DNA from 3 places in the Streptomyces coelicoflavus genome. Region 2 is predicted to be linked to each of the others. Evidence: riboswitches for the same ligand, from Rfam matches in the RefSeq annotation. Region 2 holds a riboswitch; each other region holds the start of a gene.
What was found. A riboswitch is a leader RNA that binds a small molecule or an ion and turns the genes downstream of it on or off. The one in region 2 is predicted to bind cyclic di-AMP.

Region 1 (4,269 bases), 3.6 Mb from region 2:
CCGCTACTGAAGGCCGAGGGCCGGAATCCGAAAGGGTTCCGGCCCTCGGTGCGTTTCCGGTGCGTTTCCGCTGCGTTCCTCCCGGACGTGCCCGTCATCCGGTCGGCCCCTCACCGCTCGCCACCCGCCCCCGTCCCCGGAAACCTGGAGTCCAGGACGGCAAGCGGCGCGCGGACGTGCGGGGTGGCGGGAGACGAGTGGTGCGGCCTGGTGACGTGGACGACGAGGGAGTGGCCGCCAGGGCCGGCGGCCGGCTCCCCGGTGATCCCGTGCCCGACCCGGGCCTCGGAGGCGAGGAGCCGCCCTCCGGCCCGCCGCCGCGCCGCCGGACCGGCTACGGACGCGCCTTCGTGCACGCGCTCCCCGTGCTGCTGATCGCCGTCGCCATCCTGTACGACATCTTCACGCCGAGGTACTTCACCGCCGGCCCCCTCTACACGGCCGCGCCCCTGGTCGCCGCCCCGCTCTACTCGCGGCGCGGCACCGCGCTCACCGGCGTTGCCGTGGTCGTGTCGGTCATCGGGCTGCAGATCGGCAAGGGCGTCATCCACTACGTCGACTCCCTCACCGAGCTGATCACCATCGCGACGGTCGCCGTGCTCGCCGTCCTCGTGAACGGCATGGTCCGGCGCAGCAGCGAGCGTCTCGTCTCCGTCCGCGAGATCGCCGAGGCCGCCCAGCGCGCCGTGCTGCCCGAACCCGCCGAGCGCATCGGGGGTTTCGAGATCGCCGTCTGCTACGAGGCCGCGCAGGCCGACGCCTTCATCGGCGGTGACCTGTACGCCGTGCAGGACAGCGCCCGCGGCGTCCGGCTCATCGTCGGCGACGTGCGCGGCAAGGGCATGGGCGCGGTCGCCGCCGTCGCCGTGGTGATCGGCGCCTTCCGGGAGGCCGCCGAGCAGGAGGCGACGCTGGAGGCGGTGGCGCAGCGCCTGGAGCGGGCGCTGGCGCGCGAGGGCACCCGGCGCGACGGGCTGGACGCCTTCGAGGGCTTCACCACCGCTCTCCTCGCCGAACTCCCGCACGGCGACGGGACCGTACGCATCGTCAACCGCGGCCATCCGCCACCCCTGCTGCTGTATTCCGACGGGACCCTGGACACGCTGCCCGCCCGCGAGTCGGCGCTGCCGCTCGGCATGGGAGACCTGGGCGTGTGGCCCGACCGGGCGGAGGAGGCCGACTTCCCCGGTGGGGCCACACTGCTGCTCTACACCGACGGGCTGACCGAAGCCCGGGACGCCAGGGGCGAGTTCTACGATCCGCAGACGCGGCTGGCCGGCCATGTCTTCCGGCATCCGGTGACGCTGCTCGACACCCTCGCCGAGGACGTGCGCCGGCACTCCGGGGGCGGCATGGCGGACGACATGGCGCTGCTCGCCGTACGGCGGCCCCGGCGCGGTGACCATGATCATTGTCACGAGACGTGACGGCCCGACCCCCCTCCGCATAACAACTGATACACCGTCAGAAGAAAGTGGCGTGAAGGGGAATACTGAGGGCGGGTCAACTCGTCCGGTTTTCACCGGTCGTGAGGGGTGCGTCCCGGCCGTTTTCGTTAATGATCAAGCGGAACGGCTTGGATTCCGGGCCTCGCGTCTATTAACGTTCGATAACGCAGCGCGGTCGTCCCAGCCGTCACAGAAGGCGGCTCCGTGCGCACGCGCCGAATCCCGCAAGGGAACCGGGGAACCACCACATTGGGGTGAATCGGGCGTCTGGCACCGTGGAAACACGGTCGGCAGACACCCGTAGGAGACCTTCCTGCTCCGAACCCGTCAGCTAACCCGGTAGGCGAAAGGAAGGAAAGGAGTACGCCCACGTGGCGTCCAACCGGCCTGCCCCCGAGGCCCCGTACGTGCCCACCGGGCACGGCACCGACACCTTCGGCTACGACGCCCCCCGCGCCGAAGAGGGCCCCTGGGAGGAGTGGAACCCCACCGCGGAGTCCATCCGTCCCGTGCGCGGCCGGCACCGCGTCGCCAAGCAGCGCGGCGGACTCGCCCGCAGCTCCACCGTCCTCGGCGTAGGCGTCATAGCCGCCGTCGGCGCGGGCGGCATGGCCAGCGCGCAGACCGGCAAGCCGCCGGTGTCCATCTCCATGCCGGACCTGCCGAACGTGGGCTCGCTCATGCCCGGCGGCGACGAGGAGCCGGAGCCCGAGGGTTCCGCCACCCCGCTCAGCGGCATCACCCAGGCCGTCGCCGCGGACACCGCGCAGGGCGCGGACTCCACCGGTGCCGGCGCCGGTGAGTCGCTGCGGGCCCGGATCATGGCGCAGGCCGAGCAGCAGCAGGCCCAGGTCGAGACCAAGGCCGCCGCCGAGGCGCAGGCCGCGGCCGAGAAGAAGGCCCAGGAAGCCGCCGCCAAGGCCGCGAAGGAGGCCGAGGCCAAGGCCGCCGCCGCCAAGAAGAAGGCGGAGGAGGAGGCCGCGAAGAAGGCCGAGGCCGAGCGGCTCGCGAAGCTGGCCAAGCAGTTCACGCTGCCGACCTCCTCGTACACGATCTCCTCGACCTTCAACCAGGCCGGCTCCCTGTGGGCCTCCGGCCACCACACCGGCCTCGACTTCGCCGCCCCCACGGGCACCCTGCTCAAGGCGGTGCACAGCGGCACGATCACGTCGGCCGGCTGGGACGGTTCGTACGGCTACAAGACCGTGCTCACCCTCGACGACGGCACCGAACTCTGGTACGCGCACCAGTCGTCCATCAACGTCAGCGTCGGCCAGAAGGTCACCACCGGGGACGTCATCGGCCGCGTCGGCGCCACCGGCAACGTCACCGGCGCCCACCTGCACCTCGAGGTCCACACCGGCGACGGCTCGGGCATCGACCCGATGGCCTGGCTCCAGAGCAAGGGCCTCACCCCCTGAGGCACCTCGCCCCTTGACCCGCCCCGCCGAGCCCCGGCGGTCCTGACGGCAACCCCCCGACGTCAGGGCTGCCGGTTTGCGGCGTTTTTGCGCGGGTGCCGGAATGCTCTGCTCCGCCGCGGTCGTTGATCCTCTACATGACTTCTCTGCGCAAGCTCGGCTCCTCCGACCTCGAGGTCTTCCCCCTCGCCCTCGGCGGCAACGTCTTCGGCTGGACCGCCGACCAGGACACGTCCTTCGCCGTCCTCGACGCCTACACGGCGGCGGGCGGCAACTTCGTCGACACCGCCGATTCCTACTCCGCCTGGGTCGACGGCAACAGCGGCGGCGAGTCCGAGACCGTCCTCGGCAAGTGGCTCGCGGCCCGCGGCAACCGTGACGACGTCGTCCTCGCCACCAAGGTCAGCCAGCACCCCGAGTACCCCGGCCTGTCCGCCGCGAACATCAGGGCCGCCGCCGACGCCTCGCTGCGCCGCCTGGGCACCGACCACATCGACCTCTACTACACCCACTTCGACAAGCCCGAGGTGCCGGTCGAGGAGATCATCGGCGCCCTCGACGAGCTGGTGAGGGCCGGCAAGGTGCGGCACATCGCCGCCTCCAACATCTCCGCCGAGCGGCTCGCGGCGTCCCTGGAGTTCTCCGACCGCGAGGGCCTGGCCCGGTACGTCGCCCTCCAGCCGCACTACAACCTGGTCTCCCGCGACACCTACGAGGGCGGACTCGGCGACCTCGCCGAGCGGACCGGTCTCGCCGCCGTCCCGTACTACGCCCTCGCGGCCGGCTTCCTCACCGGCAAGTACCGCCCCGGCACGGCCGTGGACAGCCCGCGGGCCGGCGGTGCCGCCAAGCACCTGGAGAGCGAGCGCGGGCGCCGGGTGCTCGCCGCCCTGGACGAGATCGCCGAGGCCCACGACGCTCCCGTCGCCACGGTCGCCCTCGCCTGGCTGGCCGGCCGGCCGACGGTGGCGGCCCCGATCGCCTCCGCGCGCACGGTGGAGCAACTGCCGGCACTGCTGGGCGTGGCCGAGCTGAACCTGACGGAGGACGAGGCCGAGCGGCTCACACGGGCGTCCGCCTGAGGGGCGGCCGGACGACGCGGGCCTACGGCCGGTAGGGGCCGGGCGGCGTGTACGGCGCGTGCTGCGGAGAGGGCGGCGCGTACTGCGGGTACGGGGCGTGCGGCGCCTGCGGGTGGTGCGGCGGGTGCGGGCCGTACGGCCGGTACGGGGGGTGCGCCGTCGCGTACCCGTACGCACCCTGCGCCCCGTAGCCGTACCCGTACGCCCACGGGGGCACCGGCCGCGGCGCGGGCGCCGGGGGTGCGGTGGCCCGGGCGGCGTGGTCCAGCGCCGGACGGGCCACGCCTCGCAGGCTCCACAGGGCGTCGAGGAGTTGGC
Region 2 (4,269 bases):
CACGCCTTCAATGACGCATGGACTCGCAGCGAGCACCTCGACCTCCGCACCCGCGCCCTCATCTCGGTCACCATCACAGCGAGCCTGGGCATCCTCGAGCCGCTCCGGGGTCAGTTGCGTATCGCTCTGCACAACGGCGTGACCAAAGAGGAGATCGTCGAAGCCTTCATCCAGATGGCCGTCTACGCGGGTGTGGCTCGCGCGTTCGAAAGCTACGCCGTCGCACGCGAGGTCTTCTCCGAACACGACGAAGCGGACTCGCCTCAGGAGAACTGAGAACTGAAGCGCCGACGTCCGCCGCGTCCGCTGGATAACGGCAGTACATAACCGGTCCTTGCCTCCGACCGCACGGCCGTCGCGGCCGCGACCGGGACCGTCGAGAGACCGAGGCCGATGCCTGAGCAGCGTCATATGACGAGGAGGGGGCACCGACTACGCGGTGGCACAAGATCCACTTCTGATACACGCCCTAGGGGACGCCGCGCGGGCACCGGCCGCCCGCTCCCCTCCTCCGGCCCTCAGGCCACCGCGGCGATCCGCGTCTTGATGTCGTCCGGCGACAGCGTTCCCTTGGCCGTGACGTGGTCGCCCGACGACTCGCCGCGCAGTCGGCGTCCGATCCACGGGACCAGGTACTCGCGCGCCCAGTGCACGTCGTCGCGCCGCACGTCCAGCGTGCCGCGGGCCGGAAGGGGCGGCCAGGGCTGGTCCGGGTCTGCCGGGACCGGCAGGCGCAGGGCCTGTCCGGCGCGGAGGGCCACACGCGTGTGGCCCTCCGGCGACAGGTGCAGCCGGTCGGCGTCCCACGCCCTGCGGTCCTGGACGCTCCGCAGCGACCACAGATCGAGCACCGGGCAGCCGTACCGGTCGGCGACGGCCCGGACGTGCCCGTTGTACGTGGCGATCTTGCCGCGCAGATGCTTGAGGACGGGCACCCCACGGGTGTCGAAGCCGGTGGTCACCAGGACGGTGCCGGCCGCGGCGGTCAGCGCGGCCACCGCCAGCTCGAACCGCTCGGCGACCTCGTCGGGGTCGGTGCCGGGCCGGATGATGTCGTTGCCGCCCGCCGCGAACGAGACCAGGTCCGGTGCGAGGGCGACGGCCCGCGGGACCTGTTCCGCCACGATCTGGTCGAGGAGCCTGCCGCGCACGGCGAGGTTCGTGTACGTGAAGTCGCCCTCGGGGCGCCGGTCCGCGAGCAGTACGGCCAGTCGGTCGGCCCAGCCGACGAAATCCCCGTCCGGGCCGCGGTCGCCGACGCCCTCGGTGAAGCTGTCCCCCACCGCCACGTACGACCCGATCACTGCTCTGCTGTCACTCTTCGAATCGTCTGCCACGTCGGCCCATGATTCACCTTGGAATGTGACCTACGCGACCGTAGGAAGGGGTTGACGGTCGGTGAGAAAGGCCACGCCTAAAGTGTTCGTCAATTCCGGAATACGGCGCGGTACTCCGAAGGCGTCGTACACCGAAGACCGGGTACACCGAGGCCCGGGTACGCCGAAGGCCGGACCCGGGGATCGGGGTCCGGCCTTCGGGGCACGGTGGCTGCGCGGAGCCGGACGTCAGACGGAGACGCCGTGCGAGCGCAGGAACGCGATCGGGTCGATGTCCGAGCCGTAGTCCGGCGTGGTGCGGATCTCGAAGTGCAGGTGCGGGCCGGTCACGTTGCCGGTGGCACCCGAGAGGCCGACCTGCTGACCCGCCGTCACCGACTGACCGGCGGAGACGGAGAGCGAGGAGAGGTGGGCGTACTGGGCGTAGTGGCCGTCGGCGAGCTGGATGACGACCTGGTTGCCGTACGCGCCGCCCCAGCCCGCCGAGACGACGGTGCCCGCGCCGACGGCCTTCAGCGAGGTGCCGGTCGGGACGACGAAGTCGGTGCCGGTGTGGTAGCCGCTGGACCACATGCTGCCCGACTGGTGGTACGGGGTACCGACGGTGCCGCCCGCGACGGGGGAGGTGTAACCGCTGGTGGTGCCCGCGGACTGGGCGCCGGTGTCCGTGGCCTCCGAGGACTCCGAGGAGCCGGAGTCGTCCGAGGAGGCCTTCTCGGCGTCCGTCGACTTGTCGGCGGCGGGCTTCTCGGCCGGCTTCTGCGACTGCGCGGCGGACGGCGCCGACGACTTGGCGGCCTGGCCGCCGATCGCGAGCTCGAGACCGGGGTGGATCAGCGACGGGTCGGAACCGACGGCCTCGCGGTTGTCCGCGTAGAGCTTCTTCCAGCCGCCGTCGACGTGCTGCTCGTCGGCGATCTTCGAAAGGTAGTCACCGCTCTTCACGGTGTACGTCCGGGAGTCCGCGTTCTTGTCGGAGCTGCTCGCGGCGGACTTCTTGGCCGACGTCGGAATGGACTGCACGGCCTGCTCGGAAACGGAGTGCGCGGGGGCGGCGTTGGCGGAGGCGGCACCCAGCAGCGGGAGCGCGAGCGCGGCGCCACCGGTTCCGGCGACGGCGATGGTGCGGGTCAGGCGCATGGCCCTGGTACGGCGGTGCTTACCCTTCGCGGGCATGGCGAATTCCTCTCCGGCGCCTGCGAGGTGAGCTGTCGGGTGCGGGCTGGAGATGCCCGGCCGCGCCGAAACGCGGCTTTACCCCAAGCCGTTCCGGGAACCGGAACAGGCAGTTTTACCTGTGGGTCCCCCGCTCCTGCCGTGTACGGGTGGTGGATGAGTGCGGGCTCCGGTCGGCGGCAGGATTAGGCGTCCGTCCGGATCGGTGGTGAACGTAAGGGACCAGGACGCACAGGGACAAGCGCGAGGTTCCGGCGACAGGCGTTTCGATTGATCCTTTATGAAAAAACCGGTGACCCTGCGTCGATTTCCGACCCACTGCTTTCCCTGAATACCCTTGAGAACCAGCCGCATTACGTGAACATGACGGACAACGCTCGGTCACGGATATGACGCTGCTCACGCGCCCCTTATCCACCCTCCGCCATTTCAGGGCCAGTTATTACCAAAGCGCCAATTCGGACAGAATGCCTTTACCGGCCCACAATGGCCCTCTTGAAGCGGCTTTCGCCGGCCGGTCATGCCGTATCGTCGAGTGGTGCCCGCCGGCGAGCAGCGACGGCGGGGCGGAGTGGGAGGAGCCCCCGTGACGCAGCAGGTCCCGTCGACCGAACCCGAGCTGACCGGTGTGCGCAACTTCCGGGACGTGGGCGGACTGCCGACCGTGGACGGCCGGCGGGTGCGGCAGGGGGTGCTGTTCCGCAGCGGCCACCTCGCGCACGCCACCGGCGAGGACGCCGCGTTCCTGACCTCGCTGGGCCTGCACACGATCTTCGACTTCCGCAACGCGGCCGACCAGAAGCTCGACGGCCCGGACGTCGAGCTGCCGGGCGTGCGCAATGTGAACCTGCCGCTGAGCGACCCGGCCGACGGCGCCGAGTTCTGGAAGATGGTCCGTGACGGAGACCTCGACCAGCTGCGGGGCATCCTGGCGGACGGCAAGGGCGCCGACCGGATGATCAACTCCTACCGCCTCATCATGACGGAGCGCACGGCGGAGCACTCCCGGATCCTGCACGCGCTCGCCGAGGACAGCGTCCCCGCGCTGATGCACTGCGCGGCCGGGAAGGACCGCGCGGGCCTGTCGATCGCCGTCACCCTGCTCGCCCTGGGCGTCGAGCGCGAGGCCCTCGTCGAGGACTACCTGAAGTCGAACGCCGCGCACCGCCGCTACAAGGTGCACCGCAGCGGCTCCGCGGCCTCGGCGTACTCACCCGAGGTCATGGAGCTGCTCAGCCCCCTGTTCGACGCGCGCGCCGAGTACCTGGCGGCGGCCTTCGAGACCGTCGAGGAGACGTGGGGCGGCGTCGACGCCTACCTGGAGAAGGGTCTCCGGCTCACTCCGCAGACCCGGGAGCGGCTGCGCGAGCGGATGCTGGACTGAGCCACCCGCTCGCGGACGGCCGGACGGCGCTACTTGGCGCCCACCTCGAACAGCAGGTAGAGGAAGCCGCCGAAGACGTGCCCCAGGGCGATGTAGATGACCAGCCGCACCCACAGGGCGCGCGGGAACTTGTCCTCGATGGCACTCATGGCGTCTCTCCAGGGGTCGGGCCGAGGCACAGCGCGGCCGTCGGGCTCTGCAGCAGGGTGTGGACGAAGAGCAGCTCGACCCCGTCGGGGTCCTGGGCCGCGATCCGGTGCGGGGTCATCGAGTCGAAGTGGGCACTGTCCCCCGCGGTGAGCCGGTGCTCGGTGTCCCCGAGACGCAGTCGCAACCGGCCCCTGAGGACGTGCAGCCACTCCTCGCCGGGGT
Region 3 (4,269 bases), 2.6 Mb from region 2:
GGCAGCCACTGCCCCGCCTCGGGCCGGTCGAGGGCACGGCGGCAGCGGGAAGGGGAACAAAAGGAAGTGCGACGAGGATGTGGGCATGATCGGGCGTCCGCGTGCATCCGCGTACGGGTTCGAGCGCACTCACTACGTCCTCGTTCGGAAGCGGTCGCGGGTGAGTCGGACGGGTGCGGTGTCCGTATTCTCTGATCATGGACCGCACCGCATATTCACTCGTCGCCACCGACCTGGACGGCACGCTGCTCCGCGGCGACGACACCGTCTCCGAACGGTCGCTGGCCGCGCTGGCGCGCGTCGCCGGGGCGGGTGCGCGGCACCTGGTGGTGACGGGGCGGCCGGCCCCCCGGGTGCGTTCCCTGCTCGACCGCCTCGGCTGCCGGGGGCTCGCGGTGTGCGGCCAGGGCGCGCAGGTGTACGACGCCGGCGCGCACCGGATGCTGTGGTCGGTCACCCTGGACCGGGAGCTGGCCGAGACCGCCCTCGGCAAGATCGAGGCCGAGGTGGGGCAGGTGCACGCCGCCGTCGACCAGGACGGGGTCGACGGGCTGACGCTCATCGAGCCGGGCTACCTGATGCCCCACCCCACCCTGCCCGCGGTGCGTGTGGAGCGGCGCGAGGAGCTGTGGGCCACGCCGATCAGCAAGGTGCTGCTGCGCCACCCCGACCTGACCGACGACGAGTTGGCGGCGACGGCGCGTGCGGTGGTCGGTTCCCTCGCGACGGTCACCATGTCGGGGCCGGGGACGGTGGAGCTCCAGCCGTGCGGCATCACCAAGGCGACCGGCCTGGCGCTGGCCGCCGAACACCTGGGCCTTCGGCGGGAGCGGACGATCGCCTTCGGGGACATGCCCAACGACATCCCCATGTTCCAGTGGGCGGCCCACGGCGTCGCCATGGCCGGCGCCCACCCCGAACTCAAGGCGGTGGCCGACGAGGTCACCACGACGAACGAGGACGACGGCGTGGCCGTCGTCCTCGAGAGGATCTTCGGTACTTCTTAGTCACCGCGGTACTGGCGCGTTATTCCCGCGGTACTCCCGCAGTACTGGCGCGGCGCTCCCGCGGCACCAACGCGGCGGTACGGCTTGGTACGCGCCGCAGCGGCTCAGTACGCGCTGAAGACGTTGTCCATCGAGCCGTAGCGGTCGGCCGCGTAGTTGCAGGCGGCGGTGATGTTGGCGACCGGGTCGTACGGGTCCCAGGAGGTGCCGGGCACGTGGTACGCCTGGAAGGTCGGGTCGATCACCTGGAGCAGGCCCTTGGACGGGGTGCCGTTGATGGCGTTGATGTCCCAGTTGTTGATGGCGAGCGGGTTGCCGGACGACTCCCGCATGATGTTGCGGTAAATGCCGTCGTAGGTCCCGGGGATGCCGTGCTGCGCCATGATGTCGAGCGACTCGCGGATCCAGCCGTCGAGGTTGTCCGGGTACGACGTCGCCGTGGCGGCGGTCGTGGTCGTGGTCGTGGCGGCGGCCGGGGTGGCCGCGGACGCGGTGGCGGCGCCGATGAGCGGCAGCGCGAGCACCGCGGCACCGGTGCCGGCCACGGCGAGCTTGCGGGCGAGGCGGCCGGTACGGGCGTGACGGTTCTGACCGTTGGCAGACATGCGGTGTCCCTCTCCTGACGCCTGCGAGGTGAGCTGTCGGGTTCGGGCGGGGAGGTGCCCGGCCGTGCCCTGACGGGTACGGCTTCACCCCGAGCCGCTCCGGTGGTGACCGGTGCGGCGACTTACCTGGGTCCCCCGCTCCTGCCTGCGAGTTTGTTGGGTGGATGACTGTGCGACGGGCGGTGGCAGGATTCGGCGTCCACCCGACAGGCCGGGAACGTATGCGAGAGCACATGTCCGGAACAAGTGCAGGAATCACCTAACGTGCCTGTTGACCTTGGTCTGAGCTGTTTGAGGCTCTTGATCCTTTGCTGCTGCCAAGCCCCAACTGGCTTGCGGGGCAAAGGGAGGGCACAGGTTGTGGCGAGGTTGCCTGGGGGCGGATCGGAGTGAGCCAACTCACTGGCCTCAACAAGCACGGCAAAACGGGCATTAACCTCAATCATTCGCCAACCGGCCACGAGCGGGGACGGCTTCGGGTGTCGGGCGAAGAGGAGGGGGAAGCGGGAGTGGAGGGTGGCGCGGAGGGCGGAGGGAGCGGAGGGGCGTGGGCGCGGCGCTGCGGGCGTGGGTGCGGATGTGAGCGCGGGTGTGGATGTCGATTGGGTGACGTTCTCGGAGTGCGGGCCGTTGGGGGGAGTGATGGGATCTTGGACGGCGGTTTCCGGCCTGGCCGCCGCCCCGGGTTCGACCCCGCTCCCTCTGGCGATATCTATCAAAATCTGCTCATATCACCTGATCAAAAACATACCGTTCATGATCCGATACCGACCGGCCTGTAACCGTGGGCGCTAGCGGTGATCGAAACGTGACCGGATACGCTGACTTGAGTGGTGGCAGCGACCTATCGACAAACCAGGTAATCGCCAGTAGACACCAGCAGACAGGAGACCCCTCGTGACCGTCGTCGGGCCGTTCGGGCTGAGCGTGCGGGACCAGGCTCTGGAAGCCGATGTCCAGGCCGGATTGGTTGCTGTCGAGGAAGGGTTGCTTGAGGCAACCAAAAGCGAGGTGCCGTTCATCACGGAGGCCGCCCAGCACCTGGTGCGGGCCGGCGGGAAACGGTTCCGGCCGCTGCTGGTGATGCTCTCGGCCCAGTTCGGCGACCCCTACGCGCCCGGGATCGTGCCCTCGGCCGTGGTCGTGGAGCTGACCCACCTCGCCACGCTCTACCACGACGACGTGATGGACGAGGCCGCCGTGCGGCGCGGGGTGTCCAGTGCGAACACCCGCTGGGGCAACTCGGTCGCGGTCCTCACCGGTGACTTCCTCTTCGCCCGCGCCTCGCAGATCCTCGCCGACCTCGGGCCCGAGGCGGTCCGCGTGCAGGCCCTCGCGTTCGAGCGGCTGGTCACCGGTCAGATCCTGGAGACGGCGGGGCCGCAGGACGGCCGCGACCCGGTCGACCACTACCTCGACGTGCTGGGCGGCAAGACGGGCTCGCTGGTGGCGGTCTCCTGCCGGTTCGGCGCGATGATGTCCGGCGCCGACGAGACGGTGGTGGACGTGCTGACCCAGTACGGAGAGCGGCTCGGCGTCGCCTTCCAGCTCGCGGACGACGTCCTGGACATCGCCTCCGACTCCGACGAGTCCGGCAAGACGCCCGGCACGGACCTGCGCGAGGGCATCCCCACCCTTCCCGTACTGCGGCTGCGCGAGCGGGCGGCCCGGCTGGGGCTCGCCGAGGACCTCGCCCTGTGCGAGCTGCTCGACTCCGACCTGAGCGACGACGCCCGGCATGCCGAGGCGCTGCGCCTGCTGCGCGCCCACCCCGCGCTGGAGCAGGCCCGCCGGGACACCGTCCGGTACGCCAAGGAGGCCCGCGCCGCGCTGGCCCCGCTGCGGGAGTGCGACGCGAAGGCCGCGCTGGTGGAGCTGTGCGACGCGGTGGTCCACCGGGCCGGGTGACCACCCCGCCGCCCCGCCGACCACCGCCCCCGCGCGGCGTGCGCGTCTGCCGCGTGCCGTCGGAACGCGTGCCGTCTGCGGCGTGCCGTCCGTCGGGTGCCGTCCGCCGGGCGCCGTACCCGACCCCTACGGGCAGGCGGAGCCGCCGCCCCTCCGTGTCATCCCGCAGGAGTACGCGGAGTTGAGCCCGCGGTCTGACGCTTGTGCTCCCCCGATTTGGTCAGATGGACACCACGGAAAAACACCAATCCTCACCGATTCGGGTGAGAATGGCGGCTGACGGGTGAACAAGTGCGAGGTCGCGAGACAGCCGCCGCCGACGACGGAGGTAGGGCACACATGGCACCGATCGATTCCGACGACAACAGGACCGCCGGGGAGGGCGAGGAGCCGCGCGCCGGACGGCGCAAAGCCGCGCGGTACGTCGTCCCGGTCGCGGTGGTGGGAGTGGCGGCCGCGACGATCGGGCTCGTGCCCGCGCTCGCCGACTCCGGGGACCCCGACCTGCCGAAGGTCACCGCGGAGCAGCTCATCGAGAAGATCGCCCAGTCGGACGTGCAGCAGCTGTCCGGCACGGTGCGCATCAACACCGACCTGGGCCTGCCGGACCTCGGCGGCCTGGAGAGCGGCCTGATGTCCGGAGGTCCGGGTTCCGGCGGGGACGGCGAGGGCTCAGCCGCCGACCCGTCGGCCAAGCTCACCGCGCTGGTGTCGGGCAGCCACACGCTGCGCGTCGCGGCCGACGGCCC

Region 1: another riboswitch for cyclic di-AMP. It lies ahead of OHA99_RS19850 (M23 family metallopeptidase); the one in region 2 lies ahead of OHA99_RS03870 (LysM peptidoglycan-binding domain-containing M23 family metallopeptidase).
Region 3: another riboswitch for cyclic di-AMP. It lies ahead of OHA99_RS15295 (transglycosylase SLT domain-containing protein); the one in region 2 lies ahead of OHA99_RS03870 (LysM peptidoglycan-binding domain-containing M23 family metallopeptidase).

What each region holds. Positions count from the first base shown of each region.
Region 1 is NZ_CP108218.1:4,465,004-4,469,272, forward strand. It holds tRNA gene OHA99_RS19840 (tRNA-Met) at 1-6, shown strand, start outside; gene OHA99_RS19845 (PP2C family protein-serine/threonine phosphatase) at 216-1,427, shown strand; cyclic di-AMP (ydaO/yuaA leader) riboswitch at 1,652-1,808, shown strand; gene OHA99_RS19850 (M23 family metallopeptidase) at 1,820-2,869, shown strand; gene OHA99_RS19855 (aldo/keto reductase) at 3,007-3,951, shown strand; gene OHA99_RS19860 (PrsW family intramembrane metalloprotease) at 3,974-4,269, opposite strand, start outside.
Region 2 is NZ_CP108218.1:836,045-840,313, forward strand. It holds gene OHA99_RS03860 (carboxymuconolactone decarboxylase family protein) at 1-276, shown strand, start outside; gene OHA99_RS03865 (SGNH/GDSL hydrolase family protein) at 519-1,304, opposite strand; gene OHA99_RS03870 (LysM peptidoglycan-binding domain-containing M23 family metallopeptidase) at 1,566-2,513, opposite strand; cyclic di-AMP (ydaO/yuaA leader) riboswitch at 2,518-2,675, opposite strand; gene OHA99_RS03875 (tyrosine-protein phosphatase) at 3,100-3,897, shown strand; gene OHA99_RS03880 (DUF6126 family protein) at 3,927-4,046, opposite strand; gene OHA99_RS03885 (helix-turn-helix domain-containing protein) at 4,043-4,269, opposite strand, start outside.
Region 3 is NZ_CP108218.1:3,462,778-3,467,046, reverse strand. It holds gene OHA99_RS15300 (HAD family hydrolase) at 198-1,007, shown strand; gene OHA99_RS15295 (transglycosylase SLT domain-containing protein) at 1,112-1,612, opposite strand; cyclic di-AMP (ydaO/yuaA leader) riboswitch at 1,617-1,785, opposite strand; gene OHA99_RS15290 (polyprenyl synthetase family protein) at 2,510-3,520, shown strand; gene OHA99_RS15285 (LolA family protein) at 3,860-4,269, shown strand, end outside.